DNA from 4 places in the Streptomyces sp. NPDC045470 genome. Region 2 is predicted to be linked to each of the others. Evidence: riboswitches for the same ligand, from Rfam matches in the RefSeq annotation. Region 2 holds a riboswitch; each other region holds the start of a gene.
What was found. Region 2 has a riboswitch for cobalamin ahead of metE (5-methyltetrahydropteroyltriglutamate--homocysteine S-methyltransferase). Riboswitches for the same ligand answer to the same signal wherever they lie in the genome.
Positions count from the first base shown of each region.

Region 1 (7,315 bases), on a different contig from region 2:
GCGTGGAACCGCGCCCCCTGGCCGTCCCGCCGTGAGGAGACCCGCGCATGACCGTGGTCTGCCTGGAATCGCTCACCTTCGGGCTGGGCCACCTGACGCGCGCCGCCGCCCGGCTGGGCGAGCCGCTGCGGCTGCTGACCCGCGACCCCGCTTACTACGCGTACGAGTTGGAGCGGCTGCCCGCGGGCGCCCTCGACGTGGTGGAGACCGACACCTTCGACACGGAACTGGTGGCGGAACAGCTCGCCCGTACTCCGGGCCTGCGGGGGCTGATCAGCTCGACCGACACCTGGATGCCGGTCGGCGCCGAACTCACCGCCCGCTTCGGGCTGCCCGGCCTCGACCCGGCGGTGCTGCGGCTGACCCGGGACAAGGCCGCCGTACGGGACCGGCTGTTCGAGGCCGGGCTGACCCGCGCCCGCGCGGCGGAGGCGGACAGCGGCGACCCGGCAGCGGCCGCGCTGCTGGTGAAGGCGGTGGGCCTGCCCGCGATCCTCAAGGACACCGCGGGCACCGGAAGCCAGAACGTCTGGCTGGTACGGGACGAGCGGGAGCTGGACGCGGCGCTGGCCGAGGCCGCCGGGCGGCAGCTCAAAGGCCGCCTGTTCGCCGAACCGTACTTCTCCGGGCCGGTGTACAGCGCGGAGACCCTCACCTGGGCGGGACGGACCCGGCTGCTGGGCGTCTCCAGCCGTCTGATGTCGCCCGAGCCGCACTTCCGGGAGGAGATCACCGCCTTCCCCGTGGCCTTCCCGCAACCGCGCCGGGACGCTCTGGAGCAGTGGCTGGACGGTGTGCTGGCCGCCGTCGGCTACACCGACCGGTTCGCCCACGTGGAGTTCGCCCTGACCACGGCCGGTCCGGAAGTGGTCGAGATCAACCCGCGGATCGGCGGCGCGCTCGTCGGTGAAGGGCTGTGCCGGGCCCTCGGCGTCAACGTGTACGAGGCGATGGTGGAAGCGGCCCTCGGCAGCCGCCCCGGACTCATGGACGCGGAGCTGCCCGGCGGCCCCGCCTCGGCCTTCGTCCTCGGATACCCCGAGAAGCCAGGGGTGTTCACCGGTGTCGACGGACTCGACCGGCTGCCGGACATGCCGGGTTCCCCCGCCTGGTACCCGGTCAAGCGGACCGGCGACCCCGTCGAGCACCTGGGCGACAGCCGGGGTTACGCGGGCATCGTCTACGCGGAGGGCGAGACGGCCGAACTGGCCACGCACTGCGCCGTCGCGGCGGCCAACGCCGTACGGGTGCGGACGGAGCCGTTCCATGCGGGGGACGCGACGGGACCGGGGAACGCGGCAGACGCGACCGGCACGGCGGACATGGCAGCGAACCAGGCGAGCCAGGTCGGCCAGGTGGGCCAGGACTCCAGTGACTGAACGCACAGGCGACGGTCCGGGGTTCCGCACCGCGCTGTCCACCCTCACCGGGCCGCTGCGCTTCCTGCTGCTCAGCTCCTTCCTCATCCCGCTCGGCAGTTTCATGGTCCTGCCGTTCATGTCGGTCTTCCTGCACGAGCGGCTGGGGATGGGGCTCGGGGCGGTCGGTGTGGTGCTGGCCGCCGCGTCCCTCGTGCAGTTCTCGGGAGGAGTTCTCGGCGGGGCGCTCGCCGACCGGGTGGGGCTGCGGCGCACGATGCTGTGGGCGCTGGTGGTGCGTACGGCGGGCTTCGCGGCGTTCCTGGCGGCGCTGCGGTGGCCGCCGGTGGCGGTGGCGGCGCTGATCCTGACCTGCTGCGGCGCCGCGCTGTACCTGCCCGCCAACAAGGCGTACCTGGTGCACGGTGTGGCCGAGGAGCGCCGGCCCGCGTTCCTGTCCGCGGGCAACGCGGCGCTCAACGCGGGGATGGCCGTGGGCCCGCTCGTCGCGGGGCCGTTCGTGCTGTCGTCCCCCGGCCCGCTGTTCCTCGTCGTGACGGCGCTGTTCGCCGTGGTGGCCGTGGGGCATGCGCGTCTGCCGGCGGTGGGGCCGGAGAAGGACCGGTCCAGCAGCGCACCGGCGTCCGGCCAGGGCCTGCTCACCGGTATCGCCGTCCTCCCCTTCGTCGCCAACGGCCTGGCGTTCTACCTCTACTTCCACTTCCAGCACTACCTCGCCGTGTACGCCGTCGAGCGGGCCTCCAGCGAGTTCTACAGCCTGGTGCTGCTGACCTGCTTCGTCCTGGTCATCGTCGTCCAGCCGCTCGCGTCGGGCGCCATCCGGCAGATGAGGTACCCCGTCGCGCTGGCGATCGGGTTCGCGGGCCTGGCCGCCGGGATGGCGGTCCTGGCAGCCGGTACGCGGACCGCCCTGCTGGCGGGCGGTGTCCTCATCACGCTCGGCGACATCGTGCTCTTCCTCAAGAACGACCTGGAGGCCCTGCGCCGCAGTCCGCGCTCGGACGCCGTGGTCTTCGGACAGCAGCGGCTCGCCGCCGGCCTGGGCGCCTGTGCCAGCGGCGTGCTGGGCGGGCAGCTCTACGGCTTCGGCGAACGCGCCGGGCACGCGGGCTGGTTCTGGCTGTTCGCCGCGGCCCAGTGCGTCCTGCTGCCGCCGCTCCTGCTCGCCCTGCGGCGCGGGCGCGGCACCGCTCCCGCCGACCTCACCCCCACCACCCCCCGCACGGACCTCACCGACCTCACGGAAGGAACACCGGTACCCGATGACGCACACGGGCGGATTCCAGGACGATGACTTCTGGACCGAGTTCTACGACTTCCTGTTCTCCGACGGGCGCCACGCCCAGGCCGAGGAGCTGCTCGACACCTCTCCCCTGCTGGCCTTCCCGGCCGGGGCCCGGGTGCTGGACCTGTGCTGCGGCCCGGGGGTGTTCACCGTTCCGCTCGCGCGCCGGGGATTCGGTGTGACGGGTGTGGACCGCAGCCCGGCGATGCTGGACCGCGCCCGGAAGCGGGCCGCCGACGCCGGAGTCTCCGCCCGGTACGTCCAGTCCGACATGCGGGAGTTCACCGAGCCCGGGGCCTTCGACGTGGTTCTCAACATGTTCACGTCCTTCGGCTATTTCGAGGACCCCGCCGACAACGCCCGTGTGCTGCGCACGATGCACGACTGCCTGGCGCCCGGCGGGACCCTGCTTCTGGACATGGCCGGAAAGGAACTGCTGGCCCGAAAGGTCACACCGCCGAAGGTGGTGCAGCGCGGTGACGACCTGCTGGTGCAGACCGACACGGTGCTGGACGACTGGGCACGGTTGCGCAGCGACTGGGTGCTCGTGCGGGGCGACCGGGTGACGCGTACGAGCCTGGTCTGGTTCGTCTACAGCGCCGTGGAGTTGCGGCGGATGGCCGGGGAGGCGGGCTTCCAGGAGGTCGAGGTCTTCGGTGGCTTCGACGGCCGCCCGTACGACCAGGACGCCGAACGGCTGGTGCTCCGGGCGGTCCGCGCGGCGTGACCGGGGCGCCGGGCCGCACGGCCGGCCCGGCGCCCGCACACCGTAGACGGCGCGCGGAACCGTACGCGCGCCCTTTGCCCCCGGTCCGACCGACCGTAATATCACCTGGTCATCACCGCGACGGGAGACAGGAAGCCGGTGCGATTCCGGCGCGGTCCCGCCACTGTGACCGGGGAGTGACCCTTCATCAGGCAGATCGGGCCACCGCGCGCGGCGCGGGAAGGCCGGGGGGGGCGTCGATCCGGGAGTCAGGACACTGGCCTGTCGCGGGCCCGTTCCGAGGAGCGCGGACTCCGCAGGAGGCTCTACGTGTACGACGGCACGACCCGTCCCCCCTTTTCTTCCCCCGCCGCCCGGCGGCGCCGGTTCCGGCGCGTCGCGGCACCTGCGGTGGCCCTGGCCCTGTCCGCCGTCCTGCTGGGCGGCTGCGGCACGGCGCGGGACACCGCGGGTGACGCGGAGCCCGCGGCCACCGCGGCGAAAGGTTTCCCGGTCACCATCGACAACTGCGGCATCCGTACCACCTACCGGAAGCCGCCCTCCCGGGTCCTCACCATCCACCAGCACCCCGCCGAACTGATGCTGGCGCTGGGACTCGAGGACCGCATGATCGGCACCGCCTTCCCCGACTCGGCCGTCCTGCCGGAGCTGCGCAAGGACTACGAGGCGCTGCCGAAACTGGCGAAGAAGGAGCCGTCCTTCGAGACCGTTCTGGAAGCCGATCCGGACCTCGTCTACGGCGGGTACGCCAGCGCCTTCGCCGAGAACGAGGGCCGCTCGCGCAAGGCGTTCGCCGACGCCGGGATCAACACCTACCTCAACCGCGAGTACTGCGGGAAGAAGCAGGTGTCCATGCAGGACGCGTACGACGAGGTCCGCACCGTCGGCAGCATCTTCGGCATCCGGGAACGGGCCGACAAGCTGGCCGCCGACCTCAAGGCGCGGGTGGACCGGGCCACCGGGGCGGTCAAGGGCGCCCCCGCCGTACCGGTCTTCGTGTACGACAGCGGCGACAAGGCGGCCTTCACCGCCGGCGGCAAGAGCCTCGGCACCGAGATCATCCAGCTCGCGGGCGGCCGGAACGTGTTCGCGGACCTGGACAAGGTCTTCGGGGACGCGTCCTGGGAGCAGGTAGTCGACCGGAAGCCCGAGGTCATCGCGATCTACGACTACGCGGGGGCCGGGAGCGTCGAGCAGAAGAAGAAGTTCCTGCTGTCGCAGCCCGCGCTGGCCGACGTGCCCGCGGTCAAGAACAAGCGGTTCGTCGTCCTGCCGCTGACCGCGACCCTGGTGGGGGTGCGGCCGCCGTACGCGGTGGAGGAGCTGGCCCGCGCCCTGCACCCCGAGCGGTTCCGGTGACCGCCGCCGCCGGGACGGCGGTCGTCCGCGAGCACCGGCACGAGACGCCGCCGCGCCGCCGGTCCTTCGCCGTCACCCTCGTCGTTCTCGGGGTGTTGCTGCTGGTCTCCGCCACGGCGGGGATGGCGATCGGGTCGGTGCACGTGCCGCCCGGCGAGGTGTGGGGCATCGTGACCCACGCGCTGGGCGCCGACCTGCCGGACCCGGGGTGGTCCCGGGCGCGCGAGACCATCGTGCTGGACGTACGGGCTCCGCGGGTGGCGCTCGGCGCGGTGACGGGCGCGGGACTCGCGGTGATCGGTACGGCCATGCAGGCACTGGTCCGCAACCCGCTGGCGGAGCCGTATCTGCTGGGTGTCTCCTCGGGGGCGTCCCTGGGCGCCGTCATGGTGATCGTCTTCGGGGTGAGCCTGTTCGGTCCGGTGTCGCTGTCGGCCGCCGCCTTCGCCGGCGCGCTGCTGACCCTGCTGCTCGTCTACACGACGGCGCGTACCGGCGGGCGCATCACCTCGGTACGGCTGGTGCTGTCGGGAGTGGCGATGGCGGCGGTCCTCACGGCGGTGATGGACATCCTGCTGCTGACCTCCGACCGGGGCAACGAGGCCCGGGCGGTCCTCGCCTGGACCCTCGGGGGCCTCGGCGGGGTGCAGTGGGGCACGTTGTGGCTGCCGGGCCTGGCGCTGCTGCTGGGCATCGCCGTCCTGCTCGTCCAGGCACGGTCGCTGAACCTGCTGCTGGCGGGCGAGGAGGCCGCCACCACGATGGGGCTGGACGTGGCCCGGTTCCGGGCCCGGATGTTCGTCCTGCTCTCGCTCGTCACCGGCGTCCTGGTGGCCGCGGCCGGACCGATCGGCTTCGTGGGCCTGATGCTGCCGCACGTGGTGCGCCTGTTCGTGGGCGGTGACCACCGCCGGGTGCTGCCCGCCGCCGCACTGGCCGGCGCGGTGTTCCTGATCTGGGCCGACATCGCGGCGCGTACCGTCGCCGCGCCCATGGAGATCCCCGTCGGTGTGCTGACCGCACTGTGCGGCGGACCGTTCTTCCTGTGGCTGATGCGCCGGGACGCCCGCCGTACCGTGCACCGAGGAGTGGCATGAGCGCGACCGAACTGACCGTCGACGGCCTCACGCTCACCGCCGGGGCACACCGTCTGGTGCGCGACGTGTCCCTGGCCGCCCGGCCCGGCGAGGTGGTCGGCCTGGTCGGGCCCAACGGCAGCGGCAAGTCCAGCCTGCTGCGCGCCGTCTACCGGGTGCTGCGGCCCGACGCGGGGCAGGTCCGGGTGGACGGCACGGACGCCTGGTCGCTGCCGGTGCGGCGGCTGGCCCGCACGGTGGCCGCCGTGGTGCAGGAGTCGGCCGCCGACTTCGACCTGACCGTGCGCGAGGTCGTCGCGATGGGCCGCACACCGCACAAGCGGCTGCTGGACGGAGACAGCGCCGAGGACGCCTCACTGGTGGCGTGGGCTCTGGAGTCGGTGGACGCGGCCGGGCTGACGGACCGGTCCTTCGACCGGCTCTCCGGCGGCGAGCGCCAGCGGGTGCTCATCGCCCGTGCCCTGGCCCAGCGGCCCTCCCTGCTGGTCCTCGACGAGCCGACCAACCACCTGGACGTACGGCATCAGTTGACGGTGCTCGGCATCCTGCGCGGGCTGCCCGCCACGGCCCTGGTGGCACTGCACGATCTCAACCTCGCCGCGTACTACTGCGATCGCCTGTACGTCCTGTGCGAGGGGCAGGTCACGGCATCAGGGCCACCCGCCGAGGTGCTGACCGAGGAGCTGCTGGCCGAGGTTTACGGCGTGACGGCCGAGGTCACCGTCAGTCCGCGTACGGGTGCGCCGCAGGTGTCGTTCCTGCCCGGGGAACGCGACCGGCCGGCCGTGGCGGTGCCGGGGCCCTCCGGTTCCTGAGTGGCCGGGGCGGTGCCGGGGCAGTCGGATCGGGCGGTCGCGGGTCACTCGGGTTCCTGAGCGGCCGGGGTGGTCGCGGGTCACTCCGGTTCCTGGCCGGCCGGGGCGGTCGCGGGCGGCTCGTCCGGCCGGGGCCGCCCGCCGTCGTGTCCGGAGAGGACCACGGCCAGCAGCCCGACGATCACGGCGGCGGCAGCGGCCCGGCCCGCGGCCCGGGCCGTCCAGCGCAGCGGCGCGGCCTCCGCCTGCCGACCGGGCGCCCCCAGGCGCTCGGCCCGCCGCGCGGGACGCAGCAGCCGGAGCAGGAGCAGCACCGAGACGGGCAGTTGGAGCAGCCACAGGACGGTACGCGGCCACTCGTCGTACCAGACGTTGGTGCCGTACAGCAGCGTGTGCCAGACGCTCAGCACGTACACGACGATCACGAAGCGGTGCAGTCGGCGCCAGGCGTTCGCGCCGATGCGGTGCCGGACGTAGAAGAGCAGCCCCAGCGGGACGGCGAGATACAGGGCGCCCTGGCCGATGGGGATGGCCAGCTTGCCGGTCCCCGAGTCGTACCAGCCCGGCACGAACGTGTCGGCGAACGCCGACCACAGGCGCGCCACCCAGGCCGTCCCGCCCGCGTCGCGCACCAGTTCTGCACCGAACATCAG
Region 1 is NZ_JBEZAN010000026.1:29,743-37,057, forward strand. Features, by position in the region: gene AB0A97_RS37685 (cysteine synthase family protein) at 1-51, shown strand, start outside; gene AB0A97_RS37690 (ATP-grasp domain-containing protein) at 48-1,379, shown strand; gene AB0A97_RS37695 (MFS transporter) at 1,372-2,673, shown strand; gene AB0A97_RS37700 (class I SAM-dependent methyltransferase) at 2,642-3,391, shown strand; cobalamin riboswitch at 3,481-3,671, shown strand; gene AB0A97_RS37705 (ABC transporter substrate-binding protein) at 3,701-4,750, shown strand; gene AB0A97_RS37710 (iron ABC transporter permease) at 4,747-5,847, shown strand; gene AB0A97_RS37715 (ABC transporter ATP-binding protein) at 5,844-6,662, shown strand; gene AB0A97_RS37720 (ferric reductase-like transmembrane domain-containing protein) at 6,743-7,315, opposite strand, start outside.
Region 1: linked by a shared signal. The riboswitch ahead of AB0A97_RS37705 (ABC transporter substrate-binding protein) and the one ahead of metE (5-methyltetrahydropteroyltriglutamate--homocysteine S-methyltransferase) in region 2 are both predicted to bind cobalamin.

Region 2 (7,315 bases):
GGCGGTGCCACCGGACGGAAGGGACGGCGATGACGGAAGGGCAGGAGCGATGACGGAAGGAGAGGCGATGAACGGCTCCGATGTCACCCGCGAGGGCTCCGAGGGCGGGCGGCCGGGCCGCGCCGCCGCGCCGGAGATGCTGCGCGGCGGGCCGGGCGCCGACGGGAGAGGACGGCGCAAGGGCGGCAAGCGCGGCCGCGGCGGCCGTGGTGAGCAGCTCATGGCGCCCCCGGCCGACTTCCGGTCGTACTACGGCCGGCCGGTCATCAAGGCTCCTGCCTGGCGCGCCCGGGACATCGCCGGGTACTTCTTCCTCGGCGGTCTGGCTGGCGCCGGATCGGTGCTGGCGGCCGGGGCCCACGCGACGGGCCGCACCACCACCGCCACCGCGATGAAGGGCTCCTCCCTGGCGGCGGTCACCCTGTCCACCGCCGCACTCGTCAACGACCTCGGCAGACCCGGCCGGTTCGCGAACATGCTCCGGGTCGTCAAGCCGACCTCGCCGATGAGCGTCGGCTCCTGGCTGCTGGCCGCCTACGGGCCGACAGCGGGCGCCGCGGCCGCCTCGGCCGTCACCGGAAAGCTGCCCAGGGCAGGCGCCCTGGCCACCGGCTTCGCGGCGCTCCTCGGACCGGCCGTCGCCACCTACACCGCGGTCCTCGCGGCGGACACCGCCGTCCCCGCGTGGCACGGCGCGCACCGCGAACTCCCGTACCTCTTCGCGGCATCGGCGACGGCCGCCGCCGCCGGGACGGCCCTCGCCGTCGCTCCCGTACGGGAGACGGCGCCCGCCCGGTGCGCCGCGGTACTGGCCGCGGTCGCCGACGAAGCGGTCACCAAGGCCGTCGAACGGCGCCTCGGCATGGTCGCGGAGACCTGGCACCAGGGGCGGGCCGGCACGCTGCTCCGCACGGCGCGGACACTCACCGCGGCCGGAGCCGCCGTCGGCGCCGCCTTCGGAGGCCGTTCCCGCACGCTGGCCGCCGCGAGCGGGCTGGCCCTGCTCGCCGGTTCCGTGTGCACCCGCTTCGGGGTCTTCGCGGCCGGCATCGCCTCCGCCGAGGACCCGAAATACACCGTCGTACCCCAACGGGCGGCCAAGGAAGCCCGCCGCACCACATCGACGCACAGCGCGGAGAGGACACAGCCCACATGACCCGCACACCCCATACCGACGAGCCGGCCCAGGTCGTGCTCAGCGCCCAGACACCGGCCGATGCCGAGGCCGTGTTCAGCACGCTGCGCAGCTGCTTCGACTCCGACCGCGCCGACGGCGACACCGCCCACGACCAGCCGCACCGGTCCGGTCACCCGACCGTCTGGACCGAGACCTTCGAAACCTCGGAGGTCCGCGGCGACGTCCGGCCGAACGCGGACCTGTCCGCCGCCGTCACCGCCGACCTCCAGGGCAGCCACTTGGCGGTGGACCGGCTGCGGGACGTGCTGACACGCGCGTTCTCCGTCCGTACGGAAGGCACGGTGTCGGGCGACCAGGAGGTCGAGCTCCAGATCGTCCTGGAGAGCACGGGGCAGAGCTGACCCCTTCCGGTGCACCATGTGTGCCGCGGGCGGGTGCGGAGCAGCCTCAGTTCTGCTCCGCACCCGCCCGACGGACGTCCGGGGCCCTCACCCCGGAGTCTGCACGCCCCGTACCAGGTACTCCGCATACACCTTGACGGTGCGGCACGCCGCCAGTTCGCGCCGACCATACGGAGACTCTGACAGTGGCGCCGAATGCCAACAACCATGGCCCCGTGCCAACTTCTGCGCATCTTCCCGCCCGCCCTTGCGAAGACTGCCAAGCCGTTCACGTGGCGGCGCGCTCCCTCCGCCACGCCACCGCGTCGGCAGTCAGCGGCGCCTGGATGTTATAGACGTCGCCGACCCGCAGGTTGCCCGGTGTGCTGAATTCACCGTGGCAATTGATGACGGAGACGGCGACCTGGGAATTCGGCTGCCAGAACGTCCGGTAGTACGGCGCGTTCGCCGCATCCGGGATCTCCAGCAACGGGACGCCGCGCCGCTCCAACAGACGCCGCAGCTTCTCGAACCGCAGCCGGGGGGCGAAGCGTCCGTACCGGGTTCGCAGCACCTCGTCGACGGACTTGTGCTTCCGGTGGGCCAGTCTGTGCACCTGCAAGGTGAAATGGTGCCCCGACCAGAGGGCGTCGGTGGATTCGCGTTCCCAGAAGAACTCGGGCAGGCCGTAGGAGTAGCCCAGGCCGGTTTCCCCGAACCTGTTCTCGCCGAAGTCCGGCCCCAGGTTTTCGGCGACGCGCTCGGGAGAATCGGTGTGGCGCAGGCCGAGCACGGCGCCGGTGGTCACGACGTCCATGTAGAACGCCAGGGAATACGGGGTCAAGTGATGTTCCTCGATAAGTGCGGGGAGAGCAGTTTACGGCCCGCCGGCCGGCCGTTCCCGAGCCGGCCGGCGGGCTGCCCCCCCGGGTCACCCCCATGAACCGGTTCTAGCTGTGGAGTTCGAAGGTGATCACGACGTGGGCAGCTCCGCGCGCACCGTCCGCGCGGCCGCGACGAGGTTCTCCAGCGAAGCACGGGTCTCGGGCCAGCCCCGGGTCTTCAGACCGCAGTCGGGATTGACCCACAGCCGCTCGGCCGGGATGGCGCCGAGGCCCTTGCGCAGCAGGCTCGCCGCCTCCTCGGCGCTCGGCACGCGGGGCGAGTGGATGTCGTACACGCCCGGGCCGGCCTCCCGCGGATAGCCGTGTTCGGCCAGTTCACGGGCCACCTGCATGTGTGAGCGGGCCGCCTCCAGGCTGATCACGTCGGCATCCAGATCGTCGATGGCCTGCACGATGTCACCGAACTCGGCGTAGCACATGTGTGTATGGATCTGCGTCCGGTCCCGCACCCCGCCGGTGGTGAGGCGGAACGCCTCGGTGGCCCAGGCGAGGTAGGCGGGACGGCCGGCGGCGCGCAGCGGCAGCGTCTCGCGCAGCGCCGGCTCGTCGACCTGGATGACCGAGGTGCCGGCCGCCTCCAGGTCGCCGACCTCGTCACGCAGGGCCAGCGCCACCTGCCGGGCGGTGTCGCCGAGCGGCTGGTCGTCCCGGACGAACGACCAGGCGAGCATGGTGACCGGGCCGGTCAGCATCCCCTTGACCGGACGGTCGGTGAGCGACTGCGCGTACCGCGTCCACCGCACCGTCATCGGCTCGGGCCGCGAGATGTCGCCCGCGAGGACCGGCGGCCGGACGTACCGCGTGCCGTACGACTGGACCCAGCCGTGCTGTGTGGCGAGATACCCCGTCAGCCGCTCGGCGAAGTACTGCACCATGTCGTTGCGTTCGGGCTCGCCGTGCACGAGGACGTCGATGCCCGCCTCCTCCTGGAAGGCGAGCACCTCGCGGATCTCGTTCCCGATGCGTTCCTCGTACCCGGCCGTGTCCAGGCGTCCCGCCCGCAGGTCGGCGCGGGCGGCGCGCAGTTCGGCGGTCTGCGGGAAGGAGCCGATGGTGGTCGTCGGCAGCAGCGGCAGGCCGAGGTGGGCCCGCTGGGCGACGGTCCGTTCCCCGTACGGCGCCGAGCGGCGGCCGTCGGCGTCGGTGACGGCGGCGGTACGGGCCCGTACGGCGGGGTCGCGGGTGATCGCGGAACCGGCGCGGGACGCCAGGTCGGCGCGGTTGGCGGCCAGTTCGGCGGCGATCGTGTGGGTGCCCTGCGCGAGGCCGCGGGCGAGCGTGGCGACCTCGGCGGTCTTCTGCCGGGCGAACGCGAGCCAGCGCAGGACCTGCGGGTCGATGTCCCGCTCGGCGGTGGCGTCCAGCGGCACGTGCAGCAGCGAGCAGGAGGCGGCCACGTCGACCCGGTCGGCCAGACCCAGCAGCGTACCGAGCGTGGCCAGCGACTTCTCGTAGTCGTTGATCCAGATGTTGCGGCCGTTGACGACTCCGGCGACCAGCCGCTTGCCGGGCAGGCCGCCGGCGGCGGCGAGCGCGTCCAGGTTGCCCGCCGCGGCCTCGGTGAAGTCCAGCGCGAGACCGTCGACGGGCGCCTTGGCGAGTACCGGCAGGGCCTCGCCGAGCTGGTCGAAGTACGAGGCGACCAGCAGCTTCGGGCGGTCGGCGAGCGTACCGAGGACGCGGTAGGCGCGCTCGGCGGCGTTGAGGTCGGCCGGGGTGCGGTCCTGCACCAGGGCGGGCTCGTCCAACTGCGCCCACTCGGCGCCGGCCGCGCGCAGGTCCGCCAGTACCTCCGCGTAGACGGGCAGGAGCCGGTCGAGCAGGGTCAGCGGGTCGAAGTCGGCGGCCACACCGGGGGCCGGCTTGGACAGCAGGAGGTAGGTGACCGGGCCGACGAGGACCGGGCGCGGGGTGTGACCGAGCGCGAGTGCCTCCCGCACCTCGCCGACCTGCTTGGCGGAGTCGGTGGAGAAGACGGTGTCAGGCCCCAACTCGGGCACGAGATAGTGGTAGTTGGTGTCGAACCACTTGGTCATCTCCAGCGGCGCCACGTCCTGCGTCCCGCGCGCCATCGCGAAGTAGCCGTCCAGGGCGTCGGCCTCGACGGCGGCGCGGTGGCGTTCCGGGACAGCGCCGACCATGACGCTGGTGTCCAGCACATGGTCGTAGTACGAGAAGTCACCGGTCGGCACCTCGTGGATGCCGGCGTCGGCCAGCTGCTGCCAGTTGGAACGGCGCAGGTCCTTCGCGGTCTCCCGGAGGGCGTCCGCGGTGACGCGGCCCTTCCAGTACCCCTCGACGGCCTTCTTCAGTTCCCGGTGCTGTCCCTGGCGGGGGTAGCCGTACACGGTGGCCCGTGCTGCCGCGGCTGCGGGCTTCGCTGTCACGGAACTCTCCTTCGCGAGCGTGATCTTCTCCGAGCCCGGTGACGGGACGAGAACGCGAAGGAATGACGCACCGGACGGGCCACCCGGCGCCGAACGGCACCCATGCCCGCCTGCTGTGGTCGCCGACCCGCCCTCGAGGTCACCGGAAGGTCCGCGCACGTACGGACGCGCGCGGGCAACGGGCAGGTCTTCGGACTCGCGGGCACGCCTGCCGGACCATCGTCCGGCGGACACCTATTGGCCGTCGCTTCCCGGATCCGCGGCCCGGATCCAGTGCGTATGACGGCGGTCGTTCCCGCTCACCGCTGCGGGGCAGTCCCGGATTCCCACCGGGTTCCCTCTTACGACGCGCCTGCCTGGCGGGCAGGGCGAACCAGCTGCACCGGACAGCGTAGATCGGTCGCACCCGGTAGGGACACCCTTGTTCACATGGTGGTACGTGAGATGGGACACGGGGGGGAGGGGTGGGGGCGGGCGGGGGCGGAGCCGGGCGGGACGGCGGGGACGGGGACGGGCGGAGCCGGGTCGGACGGGCGGGGCCGAGGCTCCGTACGGCGTCCCGGATGTGTCCGGATCGGCGCTCACCGGGCATGCCGGGGGTCTGAACAATGGGACATCTCCCGGCCGGGCCGCTTACCGGCGGGCCGTTCGCCGAGGCCTGGTGCCGTACACCGGGGGGCCGGCACCGCACACCGGGGCGGCACCGCCATCGCTACCGATACCGGCACAGGCACCGGCGCCGGCATCGGCACCGCAGAAGGAGGACCCGCCATGCCCGGCACCCACGAACACCCGCCCTCGGAGGCATGGAAGTCCGCGCTCACCGTGCTGCAAGAGGTCGTCCCGCCCGCCATCCCGGAGGGCGCGCACGTGTCGACCGTCCAGATCGAGTACCCGCCCGGCGACCAGGGTGCCCCGCCGCACCGCCACCCAGGGCCGGCCTTCGGGTACGTGCTGGAGGGCGAGATGCGCTTCGAACTGGAAGGTGAGCCGGAGCGGATCGTCCGCGCCGGGGAAGCGTTCTGGGAGCCCGGCGGTGACGTCATCCACTACCAGGACGGCAACGCCCTCACCGACACGCGGCTGCGCTTCGTCGTCACCATGCTCTGCGTACCGGGGCAGCCCATGTCCGTCCTGGTCGACGACGAAGAACTCAAACAGCGCGCTCACCTGCGCGCACCCCGGGAGCCCTGACGCCTCTCCGCCCCAGCGGGCGCCAACAGCGCGAGGAGCAGACGAAGTGAAGATCGTGGTCATCGGAGGCACCGGCCTCATCGGCGGCAAAGTGGTCGGCAGACTCACCGAGCGCGGACACGAGGCCGTGCCCGCCGCGCCCAGTACGGGCGTCAACACCCTCACCGGCGAGGGCCTCGACACCGCGCTGGCCGGAGCCCAGGTGGTCGTGGACGTGGCCAACTCGCCCTCCTTCGAGGAGTCGGCGGTCCTGGAATTCTTTACCACCTCCACCCGCAACCTGCTGGCCGCCGAGGCCACGGCGGGCGTCACGCATCACCTGGCGCTGTCGATCGTCGGCATCGACGACCTGCCCGACAACGGCTACTTCCGGGCGAAGGTGGTCCAGGAGCGGCTGATCAAACAGGGCCCGATTCCCTACTCGATCCTCCGGGCGACACAGTTCTTCGAGTTCGTCAGAGGCATCGCCGACGCCGCCACCGACGGCGACACCGTGCGCGTACCACCCGTGCTCTTCCAGCCCCTGGCCGCCGAGGACGTCGCCGAGGCGGTGACCAAGGCCGCCGTGGAAATCCCGCAGAAAGCCACCACCGAAGTGGCCGGCCCCGAAGTCTTCCGCTTCGACGAACTCGTCGCCCGGGCCCTGCACGCCTGGCACGACCCGCGCACGGTCGCCCCCGACCCGCACGCCCGCTACTTCGGCTCCGAACTCACCGAACGCAGCCTCGTCCCCGACGAGGGCAGCGCCCGACTGGCCACCACCCGCTTCGAGGACTGGCTGCGTACGTCTTCCTGAACACGGCGAGGCAGGCATACACGTTGCTCGCGGTCCGAGGACGGGTTCGATCAGATCAAGCGACACACCGCGCGTGCCGCCAGGTCCGGTGGGTGGGGGCGCTCACACCCTTCACTGCGAGCATTTCTACGTTGTGGGCGAACGCGGAAAGGTGTCCGAAGTGCAGACTCGGACCGCTCAGATGGAAACGGCCGGCGGCCGCATCGACCTGCGGCATGCCGGGCAGGGAAGGAACTTGTTGTTCGTGCACGGTCTGATGGTCGACGGACACCTGTGGGACCCGCTGGCCCCGGGACTGCACGACCGGTTCCACATCGTGCTGCCCGACATGCCGTTAGGGGGACACCGCACGCCGCTCGAACCGGACGCGGACTGTTCCCTGGAGGCGCACGCTCGGTCGCCATCGCGGAGCGTTCACGCGCCTTCGTGTCGCTCGACGAGCCGGACCGGCTCGTCGAGCGTCTCCTCGAATTCATCGACGACGGCAGACCATCACAGGACGCGACGTAAAAAGG
Region 2 is NZ_JBEZAN010000022.1:103,908-111,222, forward strand. Features, by position in the region: gene AB0A97_RS36240 (4Fe-4S dicluster domain-containing protein) at 1-33, shown strand, start outside; gene nrfD (NrfD/PsrC family molybdoenzyme membrane anchor subunit) at 68-1,156, shown strand; gene AB0A97_RS36250 (hypothetical protein) at 1,153-1,539, shown strand; gene AB0A97_RS36255 (hypothetical protein) at 1,808-2,362, opposite strand; gene metE (5-methyltetrahydropteroyltriglutamate--homocysteine S-methyltransferase) at 2,492-4,810, opposite strand; cobalamin riboswitch at 4,995-5,154, opposite strand; gene AB0A97_RS36265 (cupin domain-containing protein) at 5,582-6,004, shown strand; gene AB0A97_RS36270 (SDR family oxidoreductase) at 6,051-6,800, shown strand; gene AB0A97_RS36275 (hypothetical protein) at 6,961-7,315, shown strand, end outside.

Region 3 (7,315 bases), on a different contig from region 2:
CCGCCGCGCCGTCCCCCTCGGCGAACGCCGCGTACAGTTCGGCGGCGCGCAGGCCGAGTTCCGCGTCCACGCCGCCCGAGCGGACCGCGTTGGCGGCCAGGCCCAGGTCCTTGGCCATCAGCGGTGCCGCGAAACCCGGGCGGTAGTCGTGGTTGGCGGGGCTGCCCGGGACCGGGCCCGGCACCGGGCAGTTGACGCTCAGCGCCCAGCACTGGCCGCTGGCGGTGGACGCCACGTCGTACAGGGCCTGGTGGGACAGGCCCAGGCTCTCCCCGAGGACGAACGCCTCGCTGACGCCGATCATCGATATGCCGAGGATCATGTTGTTGCAGATCTTCGCGGCCTGCCCGGCGCCCGCCGCGCCGCAGTGCACCGCCTTCTTGCCCATCGCCGTGAGCAGCGGCTCGGCGCGCGCGAACTCCGCCGCGCCGCCGCCCGCCATGAACGTCAGCGTGCCGGCCTCGGCCCCGACCACACCGCCCGAGACCGGAGCGTCCAGCGCCTGGTGGCCCGCGCGTACGGCGGCCTCGTGGGCGGCACGGGCGTCGGCCACGTCGATGGTCGAGCAGTCGACGAACAGGGTGCCGGGGCGGGCTGCCGCGAGCAGCCCGCCGTCCTGGTAGAGGCCCAGGACGTGCCGTCCGGCGGGCAGCATGGTGAGCACCACGTCCGCGTCCGCCACCGCAGCCACAGCCGAAACGGCGGGTTCGACACCGGCCTCGGCGGCGGTCGCCAGCGCTTCCGGTACGAGGTCGAAACCGGTCACCCGGTGACCGGCCTTGACCAGGTTGGCGGCCATCGGGCCGCCCATGTTGCCGAGTCCGACGAATCCGAGGGTGAGGGGCGCGCCATCCCCCTGGCGTGTTTCCGTGGTCACCAGGGCACCTCCTGCGTACCGGCGCCGTCGGCGAGACCCAGTTCGCGGGCGCCGAGCGGGGCGAAGAAGCGGGCCACGTCCTCGTCCGTGACCTCGGTGAGCCCGGCGGGGGACCAGCGCGGCGCGCGGTCCTTGTCGATCACCTGCGCGCGGATGCCCTCGACCAGGTCCGGCGCGGCCAGCGCCGCGCACGAGACGCGGTACTCCTGGTCCAGTACCCGTTCGAGCGGCCCCAGGTCGCGGGCCCGGCGCAGTGCGGCCAGGGTGACCTTCAGAGAGGTGGGGGACTTGGCGAGGATCGTCTCGGCGGCCTCCTTGGCCTCCGGGACGCCGCTGCTGAGCAGCCGGTCCACGATCTCCTCGACGGTGCCGGCCGCGTAGCAGGGGTCGATCCACTGGCGGTGGGCCGCCAGTTCGCCCTCGGGCACCTCCTGTACGTACCGGGGCAGTACCTCGGGCACCGGGGCGGCGGCGAGGTCCGCCAGCAGCCCCGCCACCCGCTCCGACGGGACGAAGTGGTCGGCGAGCCCGCACAGCAGCGCGTCACCGGCCCGCACCGGTGCCCCGGTGAGCGCCAGGTGCGTGCCCAGTTCGCCGGGTGCGAGTGCCAGCAGGTACGTGCCGCCGACGTCCGGTACGAAGCCGATGCCGGTCTCGGGCATGGCGACCTGGGAGCGCTCGGTGACGATCCGTACGCTGCCGTGCGCCGAGACGCCGACGCCGCCGCCCATCACGATGCCGTCCATGACGGCGACGTACGGCTTGGGGTAGCGCGCGATCCGGGCGTTGAGCCGGTACTCGTCGCGCCAGAACGCGGCGGAGGCCGAGCCGTCGCCGGTCCGCGCGTCCGCATGGATGGCGCGGATGTCGCCGCCGGCGCACAGGCCGCGCTCGCCCGCTCCAGTGATCACGACGGTCTCGACCGTCGGGTCGTGCTCCCACGCGTCCAGGGCCGCGTCGATCCGGCGCACCATGGCGTGGTCGAGGGCGTTGAGCGCCTTCGGCCGGTTGAGCGTGAGGTACGCCGCGCCGCCCTCGGTCCGCAGCAGTACGGAGTCGTCGGTCATCGGGCGGCCCCCGTCCCGGCGCGGGCGCCGCCGGTCTTCGCCCCGGTCAGCCCGCGGGCCACGATCAAGCGCATGATCTCGTTCGTCCCTTCCAGGATCTGGTGCACCCGAAGATCGCGGACGATCTTCTCGATGCCGTACTCACTCAGGTAGCCATAGCCCCCGTGCAGTTGCAGCGCGCGGTCGGCGACGGAGTAACCCGTGTCGGTGGCGAACCGCTTGGCCATCGCGCACAACTGCGGCGCCTGCGGGTCCGCCCGGTCCAGCGCCTCGGCCGCCTGCCGTACCAGCGCGCGGGCGGCGGTCAGCTCGGTCGCCATGTCGGCGAGCCGGAACTGGAGTGCCTGCGCCTCCAGCAGCCGCCCTCCGAACGCCTCCCGGTCCGCGAGGTACGCCTGCGCGGCGTGCAGCGCGCTCTGCCCGCCGCCGAGGGAGCAGGCGGCGATGCCCAGGCGGCCGCCGTTCAGCCCGCTCATCGCGATACGGAAGCCGTCGCCCTCCGCACCGAGCCGCCGGCCGGCGGGGACGCGCACCTCGTCGAGGATCACCTGCCGGGTGGGCTGCGCGTTCCACCCCATCTTCTTCTCGTTGGCGCCGAACGACAGCCCCGGGTCGTCCCGCTCCACGAGGAACGCCGAGATGCCGCCGGGGCCGTCCTCGCCGGTACGGGCCATCACCACGTACACCTGCGAGGTCCCGGCGCCGGAGATGAACTGCTTCACTCCGGTCAGCACGTAGGAGTCGCCGTCGCGCACCGCACGCGTGCGCAGCGCCGCGGCGTCCGACCCGGCGCCCGGCTCGGTCAGGCAGTAGCTGCCCAGGTCGGCCATCGAGCACAGGCCGGGCAGCCGGCGGGCGCGCTGCGCGTCGTCGCCGTACCGGTCGATCATCCAGGCGACCATGTTGTGGATGGAGAGATAGCCCGCGATGGACGGGCAGGCGGTGGCCAGCACCTCGAAGACCAGCACGCCGTCCGCGCGGCTCAGCGCGGACCCGCCGTGCTCCTCCCGTACGTAGATCCCGCCGAGCCCGAGCCCGGCGGCCTTGCGCAGCACGTCCACGGGGAAGTGCTTGTCCTGGTCCCAGGCCACGGCGTGCGGCGCGATGTGCTCCTGCGCGAAGTCCAGCGTCGTCTCGACGATGGCGAGCTGGTCGGCGGTGAGTGAGGTCAGCGAGGCGGCCGTGGTGGCGGTGGTCATGACGCTCATCGCGCTCAGCCCATCGTCGGGAGGGTGAAGCTCGCGCCTTCCTTGACCCCGGAGGGCCAGCGCGAGGTGACGGTCTTGGTACGGGTGTAGAAGCGGATCGCGTCCGGGCCGTGCTGGTTCAGGTCGCCGAAGCCGGACCGCTTCCAGCCGCCGAAGGTGTGGTACGCGACCGGTACCGGGATCGGCACGTTCACGCCGATCATGCCGGTGTCCACCCGGCGGCTGAAGTCCCGCGCGGTGTCGCCGTCGCGGGTGAAGATGGCCACGCCGTTGCCGTACGGGTGCTCCGTGGGCAGCCGCAGCGCCTCCTCGTAGTCCGCGGCCCGTACCACCGACAGGACCGGGCCGAAGATCTCCTCCTGGTAGATCCGCATGTCCGGGGTGACCCGGTCGAAGAGCGACGCGCCCGCGAAGAAGCCGTCCTCGTGGCCGGGCAGGGTGAAGCCGCGTCCGTCGACGACGAGTTCCGCGCCCTCGGTGACGCCGAGGTCCACATAGGCGCGGACCCGGTCCAGCGCGTCACGGCTCACCAGCGGCCCGAAGTCGGCGTGCGGGTCGTCGGAGCGGCCGACGCGCAGCGTGCCGACCCGCTCCTTGAGCCGCGCCACCAGCGCGTCGGCGGTCTCCTCGCCCACCGGCACGGCGACCGAGATCGCCATGCAGCGCTCACCCGCCGATCCGTACCCGGCGCCCACCAGCGCGTCCACCGCCTGGTCGAGGTCGGCGTCCGGCATCACGATGAGGTGGTTCTTGGCGCCGCCGAAGCACTGGGCGCGCTTGCCGTGCGCGGCGGCGGTCGCGTAGATGTGCGCGGCGATCGGCGTCGAGCCGACGAAGCCCAGCGCTTCGACGCGCGGGTCCGCCAGCAGCGTGTCCACCGCCTCCTTGCCGCCGTGGACGACATTGAATATGCCCGGCGGCAGTCCCGCCTCCAGGAACAGCTCGGCCAGCCGCAGCGGCACCGAAGGCGCCCGCTCGGACGGCTTCAGAAGGAACGCGTTGCCGCAGGCGATGGCCGGCGCGGCCTTCCACAGCGGGATCATCGCGGGGAAGTTGAACGGGGTGATCCCGGCCACCACGCCGATGGGACGGCGCAGCGAGTGCACGTCGATGCCGGTACCGGCGTTGTCGGTGAACTCGCCCTTGAGCAGGTGCGGGACGCCGGCCGCGAACTCCACCACCTCCAGGCCGCGCTGGAGATCGCCGTGCGCGTCCGCGACCGTCTTGCCGTGCTCGCTCGACAGCAGCCGGGCCAGCGCGTCCCGCTCGCCCTCCACCAGGCGCAGGAAGTTCAGCAGGACGCGGGCGCGCCGCTGCGGGTTCCACTCGCCCCACTCGGGCTGGGCGGCCGCGGCGTCGGCGACGGCGGCCGCCGTCTCGGCCTGGCCGGCGAGCGGCACCCGGGCCTGCACGGTGCCGGTGTTGGGGTCGTACACCTCGCCGTGCGCGCCCGATGTTCCCGGTACGTGCTCGCCGCCGATGAAATGGGTCAGTTCTCGGACCATGGGGGCCTGCTCTCGTCAGGTGAGATCCGGGGATGGCACGGCCGGGCCCACGGGCGGCGCGGATGGCGCGCGGACCGTGGCGGGGCCGTGGGACGCGAAAGGCGTGGAACCGTCAGCGCGCGGGCGGTGCCGCGGGCCGGGCCGGATCACCTGGGTTGTGGGTACGCACCGATGCCATGCGTGTCTGCTCCATCCTCGTGGACAACACGGAACAACACCCGCGGCCGGTATCCTGGCTTCCGGATCGTCGTGCGCCGCCCGCCTTCCCGACGCACCCGCGTCAGTGGCGTGTTGCTCGGCGTCGCACTCCCCGGTCACAGTGGCGGGACCACGCCGGATTCGCACCGGCTTCCCTGCACCGCGGGCCTACGTCACGAACATATAGTTGGACGTCCTAGTAAGTCCAGGGGGATCGGTGATCTTCCGGGTGCCCCGGGGCGGGCCGCTGGGACCGCGTACGCCTCTCAGCCCTCCCGTACCCCTCAGCCCTCCCGCACCGGATACGGCACGAACGTGCTGCTGTTCTCGTCGATGGCCAGGGGACGGCCGAGCGGCGGCACGGCGCGCTGCGGGCACTCCAGGCGTTCGCAGACCCGGCAGCCCATGCCGATGGGGATGGCGGCACCGGCGTTGTCCAGGTCGAGGCCGTCGGAGTAGACCAGCCGGGAGGCGTGCCGGATCTCGCAGCCGAGGCCGATGGCGAAGGTCTTGCCCGGATCGCCCCAGCCGCCGCGGTGCCGGGTGACGGTGCGGGCCGTCCACAGGTAGCGGCGGCCGTCCGGCATGGCGGCGATCTGTACGTGGATACGGCTGGGCGCGGTGAACGCCTCGTAGACGTTCCACAGCGGGCAGGTACCACCCGCCCGGGAGAAGTGGAAGCCGGTGGCGGACTGCCGCTTGGACATGTTGCCGGCCCGGTCGACGCGGACGAAGGAGAACGGGACCCCGCGCCGGCGCGGCCGTTGCAGGGTGCTCAGCCGGTGGCACACCGTCTCGTACCCGAGGCCGAACCGGTCGGTCAGCCGCTCGATGTCGTACCGCAGCTCCTCGGCCGCGGCGTGGAACGGGCCGTACGGCAGCACCAGCGCCGCCGCGAAGTAGTTGGCGATCCCGATCCTGGCCAGCGACCAGGCCGTCGTGCCCTCCTCGAAGTCCTCGGAGGCGGGCCGCGACAGCTCCTCGCCGGCCTCCAGCAGCGCGAGCTGGGTCGCCATGCGGAAGGCGCGCTGCCCGGGCCGCAGTCCCGCCGACAGGCGCAGCACCCGGGCGGACGGATCGTAGTGGTGCAGCGGCCCGTCGGGCGTGTCGACGAGGCGTACGCCGTGCCGTCCGGTGAGCCGGGCGGTCAGGGCGCGTCCCGCCTCACCGGGACGGATGCCCAGCTCGGCGGCGAGTTCCTCGGCGGCGGTGTCGGCCTCGTGCAGGTAGTTCTGCCGCCGGTAGAAGAACTCGCGGATCTCCTCGTGCGGGGAGAGCGGCGCGGCCGGGTCGGTGCCGCCGCCGTCCCGGCCCTCCGCCACCTCCGCCAGCCGCTCGGTCAGCGCCAGGTTGCGCCGCCCGAGGCCGAGCAGCACCGACGCCACCGCGGGCTGCCGGGAAGCGAGTTCGGACAGGTCGGTGGGGGAGACCCGGCCGGCGGCCAGCTCGTCGGCGAGCGCCTCGCGCAGGTCGGCCAGCATCCGGCTGGTGTCGCGCTCGGAGAAGAAGCCGGGGTCCACCCCGAAGGTCTCGGTCAGCCGCAGCAGTACGGGCACGGTCAGCGGCCGTGAGTCGTGCTCCATCTGGTTCAGGTAGCTGGGCGAGATGGCCAGGACGCGGGCCAGCGCCGCCTGGCTGAACCCGCGCTCCTCCCGCAGCCGGCGCAGCCGCGCCCCGGCGTAGATCTTGCTCACGGTGTCCCCTCCGTCGCTGCCGCCCGGCTCACCCTAGTCGCCGTACGGCGGTCACGGACCTTCGCAACCTTGGCAGAAAGGCGCCACAAGATGGGCAGAACTTGGCTGCGGGCCACCGTTGATGGCACCAAGTGCCACTGCCAGAGTCGGTGGTGCGGCCCCCCGGCAGCATTGCTCACCCCGCCACCGGGACCTCCGGCGGGCCGCACCTCAGCAATTCGTGGCGCTGCTACGGCACTCGGTGCACGCGGTGCCGAGGATTCGCACCCTTCACCGGCAGTCCACCACAGCAGCCCACCACCCACCACCACAGAGCAGTCCACGGCTCAGCACAGCGGTCCGAGCGAACACCCGGGAGATGGTCATGGCACAGACAGGTACCGAGACGGCCGAGGAACTGGCCCGGCGGTGGGCGACCGACCCGCGGTGGCAGGGCACCACCCGTACCCACAGCGCCGCCGACGTGCTGCGGCTCTCCGGCAGCGTCCGCGAGGAGCACACCCTGGCCCGGCGCGGCGCCGAGCGCCTGTGGCGGCAACTCCACGAGCAGGACTACCTCCACGCCCTCGGCGCGCTGACCGGCGGCCAGGCCGTGCAGCAGGTCAAGGCCGGTCTGCAGGCGGTCTACCTCTCGGGCTGGCAGGTCGCCGCCGACGCCAACCAGGCCGGTCACACCTACCCGGACCAGAGTCTCTACCCGGCCAACTCGGTGCCGCAGGTGGTGCGCCGCATCAACAACGCGCTGCTGCGCGCCGACCAGATCGCC
Region 3 is NZ_JBEZAN010000006.1:52,672-59,986, forward strand. Features, by position in the region: gene mmsB (3-hydroxyisobutyrate dehydrogenase) at 1-877, opposite strand, end outside; gene AB0A97_RS19475 (enoyl-CoA hydratase/isomerase family protein) at 874-1,944, opposite strand; gene AB0A97_RS19480 (acyl-CoA dehydrogenase family protein) at 1,941-3,143, opposite strand; gene AB0A97_RS19485 (CoA-acylating methylmalonate-semialdehyde dehydrogenase) at 3,158-4,657, opposite strand; cobalamin riboswitch at 4,862-5,035, opposite strand; gene AB0A97_RS19490 (short-chain fatty acyl-CoA regulator family protein) at 5,140-6,549, opposite strand; gene aceA (isocitrate lyase) at 6,914-7,315, shown strand, end outside.
Region 3: linked by a shared signal. The riboswitch ahead of AB0A97_RS19485 (CoA-acylating methylmalonate-semialdehyde dehydrogenase) and the one ahead of metE (5-methyltetrahydropteroyltriglutamate--homocysteine S-methyltransferase) in region 2 are both predicted to bind cobalamin.

Region 4 (7,315 bases), on a different contig from region 2:
GGCCGGTACGCGGTCGACCGGCTGCTCCCGGTCCTGCGCAACCACCGCCTTGCGTACGGGGTGGCCGCCCTGGTGTTCGGCGTGATCGTCGCGTTCGTGATGCTGCTGGTGCGCGACTGATTCCTGGCGAGCCGGGTGGAGCCGGGGGAGCCGAGTGTGGCATGACGTGATGTGCCGTGAAGTGATGGGTGCGGGGAGAAGCGGAAGGTGAGGGATTGACGTGGCAGTGCGGCGGCTGAATCACGCGGTGCTCTACGTACGGGACGTGGCGCGCGCTGTGGCCTTCTACACGGAAACGCTGGGGTTCCGGGTGGACACCGAGATACCGGGGAGGGCCGCGTTCCTCAGCGCCGAGGGGACCGCCAACGATCACGATCTCGGACTGTTCGCGGTCGGCGCCGGTGCGCCGGGCCCCGAGCACGGCCGGGTGGGGCTCTACCACCTGGCCTGGGAGGTCGGCACCCTCGGGGAGCTGGCGGACGTGGCGGCGGACCTGGCGGGGCGGGGCGCGCTGGTCGGCGCCACCGACCACTTGGTGTCCAAGTCGCTGTACGCCAAGGACCCGGACGGCAACGAGTTCGAGGTCATGTGGCGGGTGCCCCGTACGGACTGGCCGGGCCCGGACGAACCGGACCGGCTGCGCCCGCTCGACCTCGAAGCCGAGCTGGCGCGCTGGGGCCGTGATCTGAAGACGGGCGCGGCGGCCGGTTCGGCGACCTGAGGCAGGGCGGGAGCAGTCACCGCCCCACCCTGCCGGTGGAGGGTGGGGCGGCGGCCGACCCTGCCGATGGCGGGTGGGGGCGGTGGCCCGGCCCCCACTGATGAAGGGCGGGGCGGGGAGCGGACAGACCGGGTCCGGTAGGTCGGGCCCGGTAGGTCGGGCGACGGGTCAGGCGGTCTCCCCGGCCGTCTCCGGGGCCCGTGCGGCCTCCGGGGCCCCGGTCGCCTCGGTGGCCCGCGCCGACCAGCGCTTCTCCACCCCGGCCAGCCGCCAGTACGCCAGCGCCGCCGCCCAGACCACCACGAACAGGCCGACGATGATGAAGCCCACGTTGTCCAGGTCGATCGCCGAGATCCAGCCGGTCACGCCGTCCGTCAGGTTCAGCTTCTCGTGCAGGACGGTGACCAGTTCGATGGTCCCGATGAAGAAGGCGACGGCGATCGACAGACCGGTGATCGTGAGGTTGTAGTAGACCTTGCGCACCGGGTTCGAGAACGCCCACTGGTACGCGAAGTTCATGAACGTACCGTCCAGCGTGTCGAACAGGCTCATCCCCGCCGCGAACAGCAGCGGCAGCACCAGGATCGCGTACCAGGGCAGACCGGCCGCCGCGCCGCTGCCCGCCATCACCATCAGCGTCACCTCGGTCGCGGTGTCGAAGCCGAGACCGAAGAGCAGGCCGAGCGGGTACATCTGGCCGGGCCGGGTGATGGAGCGGGTGAAGCGGCCCAGTACGCGGTTCATGAAGCCGCGGGAGTCGAGGTGCTGCTCCAGCTCCGCCTCGTCGTACCGGCCCTGCCGCATCGCCCGGAACACCCGCCAGATGCCCGCCAGCGCGACCAGATTGAGCGCGGCGATGAGGTAGAGGAAGCTGCCGGAGACCGTGGTGCCCACGGTGCCGAGCACCTGGTGGGCACTCGATCCGTCGTCGAGCAGGGTGCCGGCCAGTTGCGCGCCGCCGGCGACCAGCGCCGCCATGGCGACGACCACGCTGGAGTGCCCGAGCGCGAACCAGAAGCCCACCGAGACCGGGCGCTTGCCGTCGGCCATCAGTTTGCGGGTGGTGTTGTCGATGGCGGCGATGTGGTCGGCGTCGAAGGCGTGCCGCATACCGAGGGTGTACGCGGTGACGCCGAGACCGACCCCGAAGACCTGCGACCCGACGGCGTAGTGCTGCGGCACGACCAGCAGGAAGAGCACACCGAAGGCGATGACGTGCAGGGCGGCTATGACCGCCATCAGCCCGGCGGTCCGCACGGTGTCCTGCCGCCGCCAGCGGAACGCGGAAGCGGACGGCGGGGACGGCGAAGTGGAGGGGGAGGGGGAGGGGGGAGAAGACGGGGACGGTGAAGGGGAAGGGGAAGGGGAATTGGCGGACGGGGGCATCCGGTGGTCACGCTCCAGCACCTCGTGGATCAGTTCGTGAGATGCCGTGGCCGGTCTCCTGGCTGACGGGTGTGCGCGCCCGCCCCTGCCTTCCCGGTCGCGGGCTGCGGCCAGTGGCTCCGTACGGGCGCGGGGCGCGTACGGAACGGGGCGGGAACTTCCCGATCACAGTGGCGAGGGCCGCTCCGGTCTGGACCTGACGGTCTTCACCGGTCTTCCCGACACCACGGCCCGCACACTCTAACGCCCGGCCGCGGTGTGGTCATCGGACCAATACGGCGGGAACCCGGGGCGCCGTCCGCTCGACTACCTGGTCCCGGGCCCGCACGCGCGGGCCCTCGGGCGGTCGAGAGGCAGGGAGAGCGGACGTATGCGTCCTCGGATGGATCTGGTGGAGCCGGTGGCCGGGAGCCGGCCGGTGCTGAAGGGCCGGTCGGTGTCGAAGGGCCGGTCCGTGTCGGGAGACCGGGCAGCACCGGAAGGTCGGTCGGCTTGGGAAGGCCGGATGGTGCCGGAAGGTCGGTCGGCGTGGCGAGGCCGGTCGGTGGCGGCGATCGTGGGGGTGCTGGGGGTGGCCGCGCTGGCCACCGGCTGCGGTAGTTCCGGCGGGCAGGCGGCGGCGGACGCCGCGGACGGGCGGGGCGGCGGAGCGGGTGGCTTTCCCGCCACGGTCACCGATTGCGAGGGGCGGCGGACGACGTTTTCCGAGGCGCCGCGAAAGATTGTCACGAGCAATGCGGCGAGCCTGGAAATGCTGCTCCGGCTGGGAGCGGGCGACCGGGTCGTCGGTACCGGATTCCCGCCGGGGAAAGGCACGTTGCCTCCCGAACTGGACGCCCGCGCGCAACGCGTCCCGGTGCTGGGGAAGACGGTGATCCCGAAGGAGAAGCTGCTCGGGTCCGGAGCCGATGTCTATATCGACACGTTCGCGTCCATGGGCATGATGGGCGGCGCGGCGACCGGTCCGACCGAGGAGGAATTCGCCGCGGCGGGCATCAAGCACGTCTATCTGGCTTCTACGGCGTGTGCGCCGCGCAAGAAGGTGCCGCAGCGGGACCTGTCCGCGGTGGAAGCCGACATCCGGCGGCTCGGGCAGGTCACGGGTACCTCGCACCGTGCGGGGCGACTGGTGGCGGAGATGGAGAAGAAGGTTTCCTCGGTACGTGCGGCCCTTGCCGACGTGCCTGCGGCGAAGCGGCCGTCGTACTTCTTCTTCGACTTCGACGCGGGGACGAAACAGCCCGTGGCGGTCTGCAACCGGCAGGTGGCCAACGCGGTGCTGACCGAAGCGGGGGCGCGGAACATCTTCGCGGACTGCGCGAGCGATTTCCAGCCGGTGTCGTGGGAGGACGTGGTCGCGAAGAACCCGGACTGGATCCAGCTCGGCGTACGGAACCGGGGAAGTGCCGCGGCCACCGGGAAGGCATTCGACGAGGCTGAGAAGTTCCTCAAGGAATTCCCGGCCACGGCGGGGCTGCGCGCGGTGCGGGAAGGGAAATTCCTGCGTATCGGCTCGGAGCAGACGACCATCGCCGGGGTGGGCAATGCCGATACGGTGCGGCGGATCGCGGCGACGCTCTACCCGGACCGCCTGGCCGAGCCCGGAGCGGACCGCTGATGGCAGCGCCGGGCGCGAGGCGGGAGGCCGTCGAGCAGGCTCCGGGGCCGGACCTCGGGCGAGCCGTCGGGCAGGACGACGGGCGGGCCGGAAGAGCCGAGGAACGGCGGGCTGGAGGAGCTGAGGGAGGACGGGCCGGAGGCGCCGCGGAATGGCGGGTCGGAGGTGCTGAGGAAGGGCGGGTCGGAGGTGCCGAGGGAAGGGGGCCCGGCCAGGCCCGTGCCGTCTGGCTCGCTCTCGGGCTGCTGGTCGCCCTGCTCGTCGCGCTGACCGCGGCCGTCGCACTCGGTGCCACCGACATCGCCCCGGCCGAGGTGTGGTCGGTGGTGTTCCGGCGCCTGGGGGGCGAGCCGCCCCGGCCGGGGACGGACGACCTGATCGTCTGGCAGTTGCGGGTCCCGAGGGCGCTGCTCGCCGCGCTGGTCGGCGCGGGCCTCGGGCTCGTCGGTACGGCCACCCAGGCGCTGGTGCGCAACCCGCTGGCGGATCCGTACCTGCTGGGCATCTCCAACGGCGCTTCGCTGGGCGCGGTGGCCGCGATCGTGCTGGGCGCGGGCACCGTGGCGGGGGCGGGCGGGGTGTTCGGGCTGGGCGGGGGCCTGGGGTTGTCGTCGGCCGCCTTCGCCGGGGCGCTCGCCTCGTTCGCGCTGGTGTGGACGCTGGCCCGCCGGGGCGGCGGCTTCGCGCCGCTGCGGCTGGTGCTGGCCGGGGTCGGCATCGGGCAGTTCCTGGCCGGGTTCACCAGTTACCTCGTACTGCAGGCCGGTGACGAGCAGCAGACGCGCGGCGTGCTGTTCTGGCTGATGGGCAGCCTGGGCGGCGCCACTTGGGGCACGCTCCTGCTGCCGGCCGTCACCGTACCGGCCGGGCTGCTGGTCCTCCAGGCGCGGGCCCGCGCGCTGAACGCGCTGACGATGGGGGACGAGACGGCGGCGAGCGTCGGCGTGGACGTCGTGCGGCTGCGCCGGCTGCTGTTCGTGGTGACCAGCCTGCTCACCGGTGTCCTGGTGTCGGTGTCCGGGGCGGTCGCCTTCGTGGGGCTGATGGTGCCGCACCTGTGCCGGCTGATCGTCGGGGGCGACCACCGCAGGCTGCTGCCGCTGGCCGCGCTGACCGGGGCGCTCCTGCTGGTCGTGGTGGACATCGTGTGCCGTACCGCCATGGACGGCCAGGAACTGCCGGTGGGCGTGGTGACGGCGCTGATCGGCGCGCCCGTACTGCTGTACGTGCTGGACCGGCGGCTGGGATCGGGAGCGGGAGCATGAGTGCGAGGAGGGGCACCGGCACGGCCGGCGGAGGAGTACGTACGGAAGCGGCCACGGGGCAGGGCATGCGGATCGACATCGAGGACCTGCGGGTGTCCTACGCCGGCCGGTGCGTGGTGGCCGGGGTGCGGCTGATGGCCGCGCCCGGTGAGATCGCGGGTGTGGTCGGCCCGAACGGCAGCGGCAAGTCCACGGTGCTGCGTACGGTCTACCGGCATCTGAACCCCGAAGCGGGCCGGGTGCTGCTCGCCGGGGAGGACATCCGGGCCATGCCGCCGTCGCGCACCGCCCGGCACATCGCCGCCCTGCCCCAGGAACGCGGCGGCGACTTCGAACTCACCGTCCACGAGGTGGTGGCGATGGGCCGCACCCCGTACAAGCGGGCGTTCGCGGGCGACGACCGGGCCGACCGGGAGACCGTGGCCCGCGCCCTGGCCGACGTGGGGCTGGCGGAGCACGGCGGGCGGCGGTTCTCGGCGCTCTCCGGCGGGGAGCGGCAGCGTGCCCTGCTCGCCCGCGCCTTCGCCCAGGCACCGGACGTCCTCGTCCTGGACGAACCGACGAACCACCTGGACGTACGGCACCAGGTCGAGCTGCTGAGCCTGCTGCGCGGCCGGGCCTGTACGACGCTCGTCTCCCTGCACGACCTGAACGCGGCGGCCTCGGTCTGCGACCGGCTCCATGTGCTTTCCGAAGGGACGGTGGTGGCGTCCGGTGCGCCGCGCGAGGTGCTGACACCGGAGCTGCTGGCCGAGGTGTTCGGGGTACGGGCGGCGGTGGTCGACCACCCGCTGACGGGGGACCCGCTGATCGCCCTCGATCAGCGTGCAGTCGCAGGTGCCGTCGTGGATACAGAGGCAGAGGCAGAGGCAGAGGCAGAGGCAGAGGCAGGGGCAGATGCGGTTGCGGATGCCGTTGCGGATGCCGTTGTGGGGCAGGGGAGCTGAGCCATGGCCGTCGTCCGAGCCGGTGCCGGCCGCCCGGCCTCGTTCACGTCCTGCACGTAATGGCTCGGGCGGCCGTCCCGGTGGACGAGCCGTCCGAGCCGCGCCGCGTCCGCCGCGCGCATCAGCCGTACACCGCCGTCCGCGTCGCGCAGCACGCAGGCGTGCCACGGCGTCATCCACACGTCGGGCGCGTCGAGCAGGCGGATGCCGAACTTCGCCGTGCCGGGCGGCTGCGGATGGATGGACAGCCGGACGGCGTCCGGATGGTGCTCGGCGATCAGCGCACCCCAGGCGCGGCTGCGCTGGACGACTCCGTAGGCGCGGGTGCGGCAGGCACGTTGCAGGGCGGAGCGGGTGCCTTCGAAGCCGGTGGTGTCCTCGAACAGGAAGCGGGTGATGCCGCGGTAGACGCGAAGCGTTTCGCCGCCGTCGGCGGCCGGGTTCCGGGTTTCGGCGCGCAGCGAGTCCAGGGAGGGCGCGTACCGGCTGTGCACCTCGGCGCGTTTGGCGTCGCAGGGCCGGTCCCCGTAGACGTCCCGCAGGTCGAAGGTGGTGAGGTGGGACAGCCCGGCCGTACGGATCATGGCGCGCAGCGCGTCGTTGTACGCGTCGACGTGCGGGTCCGGGACGCCGATCAGATCGCTGAAGAGGTGTCCGTCGGAGCAGATGACGAGCCGCGCGCCCGGCGCGTACAGCTCCCCGATCCGGGCGCACAGTTGGTCCAGGAAGCGCAGGGCGAGGCGTTCCCCCTCGTCGGGGAGCCGACCGATGACCTTGGCCGGGTTGGGGGATTTGCAGGGGAAGCCGGGGAGGGTGAAGCGGATCGGGCGGCGGGCCGCTGTCAGGGCTTCCAGTTGTCGTAGGTGGTACGGGAAATGGGCCGCGGTGGCCGCTCGGTCCGCGGCCGTCGCCTCCGGGGTGCGGCGGTGCGGGAGGAGGGCGGTGAGGATGGCGGCCGCTGCCGCCGTGCTGTTCATCGGGCTTCCTCGGGAGCGGGAGCGGGTGCCGGGACGGGTGCGGGTGCGGCGACGGGGTCAGCGGCGACAACAGTGTCCACCGTGGCGGCGGATACGGCGGTGCCGAAGGGGCAACCGCGAGCAGCACCCGAGCTTGCCGCCGGGGAACTCTCCGCCGACGACCGCCCCGTTGGGGAATCCGCCGCCCGGGACCGAGCCGCAGGGGAACTCCCCGCCGCAGGCCGCCCGGCGGAGGGCCCGCCGTACGCCACCGGAAGCTCGCTGACTCCCCGCGCGAGCACCGCCGGTATCCAGTTCAGTTCGCTGTCCGGTACGGCCAGGCGGAGACCCGGCAGGCGACGGAGCAGCGTCTCCAGGGCGATGTGCAGTTCGGTACGGGCCAGGGTGGCGCCCGGACAGAA
Region 4 is NZ_JBEZAN010000001.1:715,707-723,021, reverse strand. Features, by position in the region: gene AB0A97_RS03140 (DoxX family protein) at 1-120, shown strand, start outside; gene AB0A97_RS03135 (VOC family protein) at 221-721, shown strand; gene AB0A97_RS03130 (HoxN/HupN/NixA family nickel/cobalt transporter) at 890-1,960, opposite strand; cobalamin riboswitch at 2,138-2,351, opposite strand; gene AB0A97_RS03125 (ABC transporter substrate-binding protein) at 2,613-3,725, shown strand; gene AB0A97_RS03120 (iron ABC transporter permease) at 3,725-4,990, shown strand; gene AB0A97_RS03115 (ABC transporter ATP-binding protein) at 5,056-5,937, shown strand; partial or broken gene AB0A97_RS03110 (isocyanide synthase family protein) at 6,048-6,914, opposite strand; partial or broken gene AB0A97_RS03105 (cytochrome P450) at 7,154-7,315, opposite strand, start outside.
Region 4: linked by a shared signal. The riboswitch ahead of AB0A97_RS03130 (HoxN/HupN/NixA family nickel/cobalt transporter) and the one ahead of metE (5-methyltetrahydropteroyltriglutamate--homocysteine S-methyltransferase) in region 2 are both predicted to bind cobalamin.